DNA from 2 places in the Mycobacterium sp. Soil_C_30 genome. Region 1 is predicted to be linked to the other one. Evidence: riboswitches for the same ligand, from Rfam matches in the RefSeq annotation. Region 1 holds a riboswitch; the other holds the start of a gene.
What was found. Region 1 has a riboswitch for cobalamin ahead of AC3A6P_RS10005 (ABC transporter substrate-binding protein). Riboswitches for the same ligand answer to the same signal wherever they lie in the genome.

Region 1 (5,954 bases):
GAATTCGACGACTTCCTGCTGCACGTCGACGGCTGGCTGTGCGAGATCAAGGACGCCCAAATCCGCGACGGCCTGCACGTGCTCGGCGGCGCACCCGAGGGCGAGGCCCGGGTGAACCTGGTGCTGGCCATTCTGCGGGCCGCCCAGGTGTGGGGTGGCCGCGACCACGCCGTGCCCGGGCTGCGCGCCGCGCTCGGTCTCAAAGAGGAGGCCGAAACCGCCGCGGTGGACGAGATCGAGACCCGGGCCCGCGGACTCGTCGAAGCGATGGAGGCGGCCGGCTGGGACGCCGCCGTGGCGGCCACTCTGCACGACGACCCCGAGGTGCAGACGGTGCTGCGGTTCGCCGCCACCGAGGTGGTGCCCCGGCTGGCCGGTACCGCTGGTGAACTCGACGCCGTGATCCACGCACTGGCAGGTGGTTTCGTGCGCCCCGGCCCATCCGGATCCCCGTTGCGCGGGCTGGTGAACGTGCTGCCGACGGGCCGCAACTTCTACACCGTCGACCCGCGGGCGGTGCCGTCGCGGCTGGCCTGGCAGACCGGTCAGGCGATGGCCGAATCGCTGGTGCAGCGCTACCTGGACGACACCGGCGCCTACCCGGAGTCGGTCGGTCTGTCGGTGTGGGGCACCAGCGCCATGCGCACCTCCGGCGACGACGTGGCCGAAGTGCTTGCGCTGCTGGGGGTTCGGCCGGAATGGGACGAGGCATCCCGCCGGGTCAGCCGGCTCGAGATCATCGCCCTCGAGGAACTGGGCAGACCCCGTATCGACGTGACGGTGCGGATCTCCGGCTTTTTCCGCGACGCCTTCCCGCATGTGGTGGCGATGCTGGACGACGCCGTGCGCATGGTCGCCACCCTCGACGAACCCGACGAGCAGAACTTCGTGGCCGCCCACGCCCGCGCCGACTTGGCCGAGCATGGTGATGAACGTCGCGCCACCACAAGGGTTTTCGGATCCAAGCCCGGCTCCTACGGTGCCGGGATCCTGCAGGTGATCGAGGCGGGCACCTGGCGTGACGACAAGGACCTGGCCGAGGTGTACACCGCGTGGGGCGGCTTCGCCTACGGCCGTGGTCTCGACGGGGTGGCCGCCGCCGATGACATGCGCACCAACTACTCGCGCATCAAGGTGGCTGCCAAGAACATCGACACCCGCGAGCACGATATCGCCGACAGCGACGACTACTTCCAGTACCACGGCGGCATGGTGGCCACCATCCGCGCGCTCACCGGCTCGGATCCCAAGGCCTACGTAGGGGATTCGACGACACCCGATGCGGTGCGAACCCGAAGCCTGGCCGAGGAGACCGCCCGGGTGTTCCGGTCCCGGGTGGTGAACCCACGCTGGATCTCCGCCATGCGCAAACACGGGTACAAGGGTGCGTTCGAACTCGCCGCCACCGTCGACTACCTGTTCGGGTTCGATGCCACCGCCGGGGTGGTGCACGACTGGATGTACGAGAAACTCGCTCAGGAGTACGTGCTCGACCCGACGAACCGGGAATTCCTGGACAAGTCGAATCCGTGGGCGCTGCACGGCATCGTCGAGCGGCTGCAGGAAGCGGCCGACCGTGGCCTGTGGGCGGAACCGTCACCGGAAACACTGGCCGCGTTGCAGCAGGCATATCTCGAGGTCGAGGGTGATCTGGAGGACCGGTAGGTGACAGAAGTCCGGATTCTCGGGGTCGGGATGGGCCCCCAGCACGTCACCGCCGAGGTGGCCGCGGCGCTGCGCGACGTGGATTACGTACTGGCAGCGGAGAAGAACGATGACGACGGGCTGCTGGCGCTGCGGCGTGAAATCCTGGCTGCCCACACGGATTCGGTGCCGATCGTGGTGGTCCGCGACCCGGAACGAGACCGCTCGGCCGGGCTGAGCACCTCGGGTTACGAAGGTGCCGTAGCGGATTGGCATTCGGCCCGGGCGGCGGAATACGCCGCCGTACTGCGGGAGCGCGGCGGGACGGCGGCGTTCCTGGTGTGGGGGGACCCCTCGCTGTACGACTCGACCATCCGGATCGTCGAAAAGGTCCGTGAGCTCGGCGTCCCGGTGGAACTGGACGTGCTGCCGGGGATCAGCGCCCCGCAGCTGCTCGCAGCCCGGCATCGGATCGTGCTACACGAGGTGGGCCGTCCGGTGCACATCACCACCGGCAGGCGGTTGCAGGAGGCGGTGGCCGCGGGCCAGGACAACATCGTCGCCATGCTCAATCCACCACCGGAGCGGCTCGACCTGTCCGGCCTACACGACTGGACGCTGTGGTGGGGCGCCAATCTCGGCGCGCGCGGCGAACGTCTGGTTCACGGCCGGCTCGGTGAGGTGTATCCCGCCATGGCCGAGGCGCGTGAGGCGGCCAAGGCCGACGCCGGCTGGGTGATGGACCTGTTCCTGGTGAGGAAGAACTGATGCCGGGCATCCTCGTGGCCGGCACCACCAGCGATGCCGGCAAGAGCGTGGTCACCACCGGCCTGTGCCGGGCGCTGGCCCGCCGGGGTGTCAAGGTGGCCCCGTACAAGGCGCAGAACATGTCGAACAACTCGATGGTGTGCGCTACGGGCACTGAGATCGGCCGGGCGCAATGGGTTCAGGCCCTGGCCGCCGAGGCCGAACCCGAGGCGGCCATGAATCCCGTGCTGCTCAAACCGGGCAGTGATCACCGCAGCCATGTGGTGCTGATGGGGCAGCCCTGGGGCGAAGTGTCCTCGGCGGACTGGCTGGACGGCCGGCGCGCCCTGGCCACGGCAGCGCACGCGGCTTTCGACGACCTGGCCGGCCGGTTCGACGTGGTGGTGGCCGAAGGCGCCGGGAGCCCCGCCGAGATCAACCTGCGCGCAGGCGATTACGTCAACATGGGACTGGCCCGGCACGCGGGTCTGCCCACCGTGGTGGTCGGTGACATCGACCGCGGCGGGGTGTTCGCAGCGTTCCTCGGTTCGGTGGCGCTGCTCTCACCCGAGGATCAGGCACTGGTGGCCGGGTTCGTCGTCAACAAGTTCCGCGGTGACCTCGACCTGCTGGCCCCGGGTCTGCGTGACCTGGAACGGGTGACCGGACGGCGCGTTTACGGCACCCTGCCTTGGCATCCCGAACTGTGGCTGGACTCCGAGGACGCCCTGGACCTCGAGGGCCGACGTTCCTCCGGGGATGCAGCCCGCCGGGTGGCCGTCATCCGGCTGCCCAGGATCAGCAACTTCACCGACGTCGACGCACTGGGCCTGGAACCCGGTTTGGATGTCGTGTTCGTCTCCGACCCGCGGGCGCTCGGCGACGCGGACCTGGTGGTGCTCCCGGGAACTCGCGCCACCATCGCCGACCTGGCCTGGTTGCGGTCACGAGGACTGGATCGTGCCATCGTGGCGCATGTGGCTGCAGGCAAGCCCCTGATCGGGATCTGCGGTGGCTTCCAGATGCTCGGCGGGGTGATCCGTGACCCGGACGGTATCGAGGGGCAGCCCGCGGAGGTTTCCGGGCTGGGCCTGCTGGATGTGGAGACGACGTTCGCGGCGGCGAAAGTGCTGCGCCTGCCGCAGGGTACCGGGCTGGGGGTGCCGGCCTCGGGGTACGAGATCCACCACGGCCGCATCACCCGCGGCGCCGGGGTCGACGAATTCCTCGGTGGGGCCCGCGCCGGGCAGGTTTTCGGGACCATGTGGCACGGCTCGCTCGAAGGTGACGCGTTGCGTTCGGCGTTCCTGGGCGAGACGCTGGGGGTGGCGCCGTCCGGGGTGAGCTTCCCGGCAGCCCGGCAGCGTCGGCTGGATCTGTTGGGACAGTTGGTCGAACAACACCTCGACGTCGATGCGCTGCTGGCGCTGGTGACCAATGGTGCACCCGCGGGACTTCCGTTCCTTCCGCCGGGAGCACCGTGACGAGGGTGTTGCTCCTCGGCGGCACCGCCGAAGCCCGAGCTCTGGCTGCGGAGTTGGTGGCCGACGGGATCGACGTGATGAGTTCGTTGGCCGGTCGGGTGGCCCGGCCGCGGATGCCCGTCGGCCCGGTCCGCGTCGGTGGATTCGGCGGGGTGGACGGATTGCGTAGCGCCCTGGCCGATTACGACGCCGTGGTGGACGCCACCCACCCGTTCGCGATGACCATGTCCCAGAACGCCGTCACCGCCTGCACCACCGGATCCGCCCAGCGCCCGCTGCTGCGGTTGCAGCGACCCGGCTGGTCCGACCGCGCAAAACCGTCCTGGCAGTGGGTGGATTCGCATGACGAGGCGGCGGTGCTCACCGCGCGACTGGGGCAGCGACCCGTGCTCACCATCGGACGACAGCAACTCGCGCGCTTCATTCCTGCCTTGCACGAGCTGGCGGTGCTGGCGCGGGTGGTCGACGATCCCGACGTGGATGTGCCGCCGTCGTGGCGACTGCAGCACGACCGTGGTCCGTACGCGTTGCCGGGTGAACTGGAGCTGCTGCGTGACCATCGGGCGGATGTGTTGGTGACCAAGGACTCCGGCGGTGAGTACACCTGGCCGAAGATGGCGGCCGCCGATGAGCTCGGACTGCCGGTGGTGATCGTCCGCCGCCCCGAGGTGCCCGCCGGCGTCATCGCGGTGTCCAGCGTGGAAGAGGCCGCTGCCTGGGTGCGGGCACTGTAACCTGGCACTTGCCAGTCGCCTCCGTATGGAGCAGGGAACCCGGTGCGACTCCGGGGCTGACGCGCAGCGGTGTGGAGTGACGAAGCGGGCATGTGTAAGCCACTGGGAGCGTAGCTCCTGGGAAGGCAGCCCGCCGAGGACGATCTCCGAGCCCGAAAACCTGCTGGCAGCCGCGACACCCGTCGCGGTGAGGTCATCGGGTCTCGCTGTTGGACCCCCTGATGTGAAGGATCGCCATGCGACCAGAGTTGTTGGTGTTTGCCGTCTTTGCCCTTGTGCTGGCAGGGTGCAGCTCTTCTGCGGAACAACCCTCCGCCGCCCCCGCCCAGGGCTACCCCGTGTCGATCGAGAACTGCGGTCGTGAGGTCACGATCCAGCAGGCACCCGAACGCATCGTCTCGTTGAACCAGGGCAGCACGGAGATGTTGCTGTCGCTCGGCGCCGCCGATCGCATGGTGGGTGCCGCGGGCTGGACCGATCCCATCCTGCCATCGCTGGAGGCCGACAACGCCACGGTAGAGCGGCTCGCCGACCAGGCGCCGTCGTTCGAGACGGTTCTCGCCACGGAGCCCGATCTGGTCACCGCATCGCTGCAGGGCACCCTCGGTCCCGGCGGCGTCACCACTCCGGAGGATCTGGCGAAACTGGGCGTCCCGTCGTACATGTCGGTTGTCGAGTGCACCAAAGAGGCCGGCAATTCCGACGGCCGGCGCACCGAGACACTGGAGATCGACGCCATCTACACCGAGATCCGTGACCTCGGTGCCCTGGTCGGCGAACAGGCCCGCGCCGAGGGACTCGTCGCTGACATGCAGAACCGGGTGGCCGCCGCCTCGAGGAGAGACACGGCCGGCACCACAGTGCTGTACTGGTTCGCCAACTCCGAGTCGCCGTACATGGCCGGGTGCTGCGGCGGGCCTGGTGTCATCAACCGCACCCTCGGGTTGAAGAACGTGTTCGAGGATTCTCCGGAGGATTGGCCGCAGATCAACTGGGAGACGGTGGCGCAGCGCGATCCCGATGTGCTGATCCTCGGCGACCTGACCCGCAAGAGCCAAACCGCTGAGAACGCCGCCGCGAAAATCGCTTTCCTGGAATCGAATCCCGTCACCCGCGAGATGACGGCGGTGAAGAACAAACGCTACATCCCGTTGGCCGGCGCCGAGCTCAACCCGTCGATCCGGATGGCGGACGCCATCGAGAAGGTCGCAGGCGGGTTGGCGCAGTTCGGTCTGGCCCGCTGAGCAGCGCGCTGCGCTCCCCGGCTGTGGTCTGGCCGGCGGGGCTGGTACTGCTGTTGGTGTCGGTCGCGGCCGCCACCACCATCGGGCCGTCGGATCTCGGG
Region 2 (5,954 bases), on a different contig from region 1:
GCCCGATCTGCCGGAAGGAACAGCTGACGCTGGTGTCCTGGGTGTTCGGTGACCATCTGGGCCCGGTGTCGGGATCGGCTCGTACCGCCGAGGAGCTGGTACTACTGGCGACCAAGCACGAAGAGTTCTCGGTACATGTGGTGGAGGTATGCCGAACCTGCAGTTGGAATCATCTGGTCAAGTCCTACGTGCTGGGCGCGCCGAAGTCTCCGAAGGCGCCCCGCACTCGAACTGCGCGCAAGGGCGCGCGGACGGCCAGTGAGTAACCCGGGGCGGCACGACCGGTCGGCTTCTGATGATCAGCGCGGGTCAGCGGCCAACGGTGCGCACGCCAGACGACCCGAGCCCGAAACCAGCCGCCTCCCGGCGCAGCCGGAGCCACACCGCAGAAGTGCCGTGCGGCCCGACCAGCGGCCCACCTCGGTCATCCCGCCGGTGCGCGAAGTACCCGATCCCCGCCTGCGCGACCCGATCGACGTGGTCAAGGCCGCCCTCGACGGGACGCCGCCGCCGAAGCTGCCGCCCGGCGGGCCGCATCCGCCCGGCGGCGGTGGCGGCGGGCCGAAGAAGCCCTCGCAGATCAACTGGAAGTGGGTTCGGCGCGGCCTGGCCGCCGCCGCCGCGGTCCTGATCCTGCTACCGCTCATCACGTTCGGGATGGCGTATTTCATCGTCGAGGTGCCCAAGCCCGGCGACATCCGCACCAACCAGGTCTCGACCATCCTGGCCAGCGACGGCTCGGAGATCGCGCGGATCGTTCCGCCGGAAGGCAACCGGGTCGACGTCAACATCGACCAGATCCCGGTGTCGGTGCGGGATGCGGTGATGGCCGCCGAGGACCGTGACTTCTACTCCAATCCCGGCTTCTCCTTCACCGGCTTCCTGCGCGCCACGAAGAACAACCTGTTCGGCGGCGATCTGCAGGGCGGGTCGACGATCACGCAGCAGTACGTGAAGAACGCGCTGGTCGGCGACGCCCGCTCCGGTGTGGGCGGGGTGATCCGCAAGGCCAAGGAGCTGGTCATCTCGACGAAGATGTCCAGCGAATGGTCCAAAGACCAGGTGATGCAGTCGTACCTGAACATCATCTACTTCGGCCGCGGCGCCTACGGTGTCTCGGCGGCCGCCCAGGCTTACTTCAACAAACCCGTCGAGCAGCTCACCGTGGCCGAGGGTGCGCTGCTGGCGGCGCTGATCCAGCGGCCGTCGGGACTGGACCCTGCCGTCGACCTGGAAGGCGCCACCACCCGCTGGAACTGGGTGCTCGACGGCATGGTCGAAATCGGCGCACTGTCCGCCGAGGACCGCGCCGCACAGGTGTTCCCCCCGACCATCCCGCCGGAGCAGGCCGGTTCGGCCAACCAGACCACGGGCCCCAACGGTTTGATCGAGCGGCAGGTCATCCGCGAGCTGCTGGACCTGTTCGACATCGACGAGCAGCAACTCAACACCGAGGGCCTGCAGATCACCACCACCATCGACCCCAAGGCGCAGGCGGCCGCGGAGGAGGCGGTGACCGAGACCCTCGAGGGTCAGGACCCGGACATGCGGTCGGCCGTGGTGTCGGTCGATCCGAAGACCGGCGCGGTCAAGGCCTACTACGGCGGCTCGGATGCGAACGGTTTCGACTTCGCGCAGGCCGGGCTGCCCACCGGCTCGTCGTTCAAGGTGTTCGCACTCGTCGCGGCCCTGGAGCAGGGCAAGGGGCTGGGCTATCAGGTGGACTCGTCACCACTGACGGTCAACGGCATCGAGATCGGCAATGTCGAAGGCAACAGCTGCGGCACCTGCAACATCGCCGAGGCGTTGAAGCGGTCGCTCAACACCAGCTACTACCGCCTGATGCTCGAGCTGGAGAACGGCCCGTCCGACGTCGCCGACGCCGCGCACCGGGCCGGTATCGCCGAGAGCTTCCCCGGTGTCGAGCACACCTTGAGCGAGGACGGCCAGGGCGGGCCGCCGAACAACGGCGTGGTGCTGGGGCAGTACCAGTCCCGGGTCATCGACATGGCCTCGGCGTACGCGACGCTGGCTGACTCCGGCGTCTACCACCGGCCGCACTTCGTGCAGAAGGTGGTCAACGCGCAGGGCCAGGTCCTGTTCGACGCCAGCACCCAGGACACCGAGGGTGAGCAGCGCATCGACAAGGCCGTCGCCGACAACGTCACCGCCGCCATGCAACCCATCGCCGGCTATTCCAACGGCCATAACCTGGCCGGCGGCCGCCCGTCGGCCGCGAAGACGGGCACCAATCAGCTCGGCGACACCGGCGCCAACCGCGACGCCTGGATGGTCGGGTTCACCCCGTCCTTGTCGACCGCCGTCTGGGTGGGCACCGTCGACGGCACCAAGCCGCTGGAGAACCAGTGGGGCTCGCCGGTGTACGGCTCGGGCCTGCCGTCGGACATCTGGAAGGCGACGATGGACGGCGCCCTCGAGGGCACCGACGACGAGGAATTCCCGAAGCCGACCGAGATCGGCGGGTACGCCGGGGTGCCTGCCGCTCCGCCACCGCGGCCGACGCAGACCGCGCCGCCGACACCGCAGCCGGGCACGGTGATCCAGCCCAGTATCGAGATCGCGCCGGGTATCACCATCCCGCTGGGTCCGCCGACGACGGTGCCGGCTCCGGTTCCGGGTGGCGCTCCGCCCGTACCGGCCGCGCCGGGCGCTCCGGTGCCCCCGCCGGTCGACCCCAACGCACCGATCGTGCCCCCGCCGCCCCCGTGACGGAACCGGGGGGAGTGTCACCGCAGCGGTTGGCCACCGATACCCGCAGTGCCGACGATCGGGACCTGCCCAGCCGCAACGATGTGATGGTGTCGGCCATGTCCGACGTGGTCGGGGGACCGGTCGGACGGCATGCACTCATCGGCAGGCAGCGGTTGTTCACCCCGCTGCGGGTCATCTTCGTCATCGCCCTGGTGTTCCTCGCGCTCGGGTGGACCACCAAATCGCCGTGTCTGCAGACCGTGGGCACCGGCACCGCCGATCAACGCGTGGCCAACTGGGAGAACCAGCGGGCCTACTACTCGCTCTGTTATTCCGACACCGTGCCGCTCTACACCGCGGAGTTGTTGAGCCAGGGCAAGTTCCCGTACAAATCGAGCTGGCTGGAGACCGACGAGAACGGTCAGCCCCGCACCCAGTACGACGGCACCCAGGCCATCCGTTACATGGAGTATCCGGTGCTCACCGGCGTCTACCAGTACGTGTCGATGGCGCTGGCCAAGACCTATTCGGCGCTGACGCGGGCGGTCACCTGGCCGGTGCTCTCCGGTGTCGCCGAGGTGGTGATGTTCTTCAACATCGCCGCGTTCGGCCTGGCGCTGGCCTGGTTGGCGACGGTGTGGGCCACCGCGATGCTGGCCGGACGCCGCATCTGGGACGCCGCCCTGGTGGCCGGCTCGCCTCTGCTGATCTTCCAGATCTTCACCAATTTCGACGCGCTGGCAACGGCTTTCGCCATGGGTGGGCTGCTGGCGTGGGCGCGCCGAAGACCGGTGCTGGCCGGTGTGCTGATCGGCCTCGGGGTGGCGGCCAAGCTGTATCCGGCACTGTTGCTCCTGCCGATCGTGCTGCTGGCGGTGCGGTCGGGCCGTCTCGTCGAGGCCGGTAAGACGGTGGCGGCGGCGCTGGCCGCCTGGCTGGTGGTCAACCTGCCGATCATGGTGCTGTTCCCGCAGGGGTGGGCGGAGTTCTTCCGGCTCAACAGCCGCCGCGGTGAGGACATGGACTCGCTGTACAACGTGTTCGGCAGCTTCACCGGCTGGCGGGGTTTCGACACCGAGCTCGGCTTCTGGGAGCCGCCGGCGATTCTCAACAGTGTGGTTGCGCTGTTGTTCGTGTTGTGTTGTGCCGCAATCGCCTACATCGCGCTCACCGCACCTACCCGGCCCCGGCTGGCGCAGTTGGCGTTCCTGGTGGTGGCGGCGTTCCTGCTGACCAACAAGGTGTGGAGCCCGCAGTTCTCGCTGTGGCTGGTTCCGTTGGCGGTGCTCGCGCTCCCGCACCGCAGGATCCTGCTGGCCTGGATGACCATCGACGCCCTGGTGTGGGTGCCGCGCATGCTGTTCCTGTTCGGCGAGCAGAACAAGGGGTTGCCCGAGCAGGCGCTGACCACCACCGTCCTGCTGCGTGACATCGCCGTCATCGGGCTCTGTGTCCTGGTGATCCGGCAGATCTACCGCCCCGCCGACGACCTGGTGCGCTGGCGTGGCCGTATCGACGACCCGTCGGGCGGGGTCTTCGACCGGGCTCCGGACAACCCACCCTCGTGGTTGCCGGCCTTCCTCTCAGCTAAAGTCGGTAGCGCCGGTCAACCGATCGGCTCCGATGGACAAGCAGGAAGCCGGTGTGAATCCGGCGCGGTCCCGCCACGGTGACCGGGTAGCGAACCCGGAAGTCCGATACTGCCTCCACCGGATGAGCCTGCCCTGGGACGAGGACATCCCGGATGGAGTCACGCATGACCGTTCGCACACTCTGTGCCACCCTCACCGTTGTAGCGCTTCTCGCCGGCTGCAGTTCGGCAGCTTCGGACACCAAAGTCGAAGCGGCAGAGGGCTTCCCGCTCACCATCGACAACTGCGATGAGGCCGTCACCGTCGACGCGCCGCCGGCCCGGGCGGTCGGCTATTTCCAGCAGTCCACCGAGATCATGCTGGCGCTCGGATTACAGGACTCTGTGGTGGGCAATGTCTACCCGGACAATCCGCCGCTGCCGCAGTACCAGCAGGCCTACGACGACATCCCGTTGATCTCGGACAAGGACGCTTCCTTCGAACAATTGCTGGCGGCGGGCCCGGATTTCGTCTACGGCGGCTACCGCAGCGCGTTCGCCGAGTCGGAGGGCCGCGCCCGCGCGGCGTTCGCCGATGCCGGGATCACCACGTATCTCAGCCCGGAGGCCTGCGCGACGGGCCCGGTCCGGATGGATGACGTCTACGCCGAGATCGAGCGGGTCGCCACGATCTTCGGTGTGCCGGAACGCGCGGAGAGCCTGACGACCGAGATGAAACGCAGCGTCGACGACGCGCGCGCCGGCCTCGAGGGCGTGCCACCGCTGAAGGTGTTCGTCTACGACAGTGGCGAGGACTCGGCATTCACCGCCGGCGGCAAGGGAATCGGAACCCAGCTCATCGAATTGGCCGGGGGAACCAACATTTTCGCCGATCTCGACGAGGTGTTCGGCGACGTCTCGTGGGAACAGGTCATCGAACGCAACCCCGATGTCATCGTCATCTATGACTACTTCGGCGCGCCGGGGGTGGAGAACAAGAAGGAGTTCCTGCGGTCGCGGCCGGAGCTGGCCGACGTACCGGCGATCAAGAACAACAGGTTCGCCGACCTGACCCTGCAGGACACGGTGATGGGGGTTCGGGCGCCGTACGCGGTGGGCAAGCTGGCAGCGCAGTTGCATCCGGACCGCTTCCAATGACGTTGGCGGCTGCGCTCACCCGCGCCGCCCGGTTCGGCGGGTACTTCGAAGTCGGACTGGACGGGGCCGTTCCGGAGTTCGACCTCGACAGGACGCTGACGGCGGTGGCCGCCCGGCTCGGTACCGCCGAGTCACGGGTGGCGGCGTCCTCTCTGCAGTACGAGTTCGCCGAACGAGTGTGGGCGGTGTCGCTGGGGGCGTGGGCTTTCGGCCGCATCGTGCCGGACCTGACCGGGCTGCGGTACGGCGCCGGCGCAGACGGCAGGCTGGTCCTGGGTTTCGCGGACCTGCGCGGCACCGATTGTCTGGGTGCGACCACGGAGCAGGTGGCAGAGTTGTTGGGGCACAACGTCATCAGCCAACTCGAAGTCTTCCACGAGACCGTGCGGACCGCCACCAAGATGACCGATGGTCTGCTGTGGGGCAACGCCGCCACGGCATTGGTGCTCTCGGCGCGGTCAGCCAGCCGGGGCCGGTCCTGCTATGCCGTCGCGTCGGCGTTGTTGGCACAGCC

Region 2: linked by a shared signal. The riboswitch ahead of AC3A6P_RS13180 (ABC transporter substrate-binding protein) and the one ahead of AC3A6P_RS10005 (ABC transporter substrate-binding protein) in region 1 are both predicted to bind cobalamin.

What each region holds. Positions count from the first base shown of each region.
Region 1 is NZ_JBDGJH010000004.1:373,507-379,460, forward strand. Features, by position in the region: gene cobN (cobaltochelatase subunit CobN) at 1-1,665, shown strand, start outside; gene cobF (precorrin-6A synthase (deacetylating)) at 1,666-2,412, shown strand; gene AC3A6P_RS09995 (cobyric acid synthase) at 2,412-3,875, shown strand; gene AC3A6P_RS10000 (cobalt-precorrin-6A reductase) at 3,872-4,609, shown strand; cobalamin riboswitch at 4,605-4,791, shown strand; gene AC3A6P_RS10005 (ABC transporter substrate-binding protein) at 4,846-5,853, shown strand; gene AC3A6P_RS10010 (FecCD family ABC transporter permease) at 5,877-5,954, shown strand, end outside.
Region 2 is NZ_JBDGJH010000006.1:45,091-51,044, reverse strand. Features, by position in the region: gene AC3A6P_RS13195 (DUF5318 domain-containing protein) at 1-266, shown strand, start outside; gene AC3A6P_RS13190 (transglycosylase domain-containing protein) at 259-2,730, shown strand; partial or broken gene AC3A6P_RS13185 (glycosyltransferase family 87 protein) at 2,727-4,310, shown strand; cobalamin riboswitch at 4,299-4,434, shown strand; gene AC3A6P_RS13180 (ABC transporter substrate-binding protein) at 4,469-5,440, shown strand; gene AC3A6P_RS13175 ((2Fe-2S)-binding protein) at 5,437-5,954, shown strand, end outside.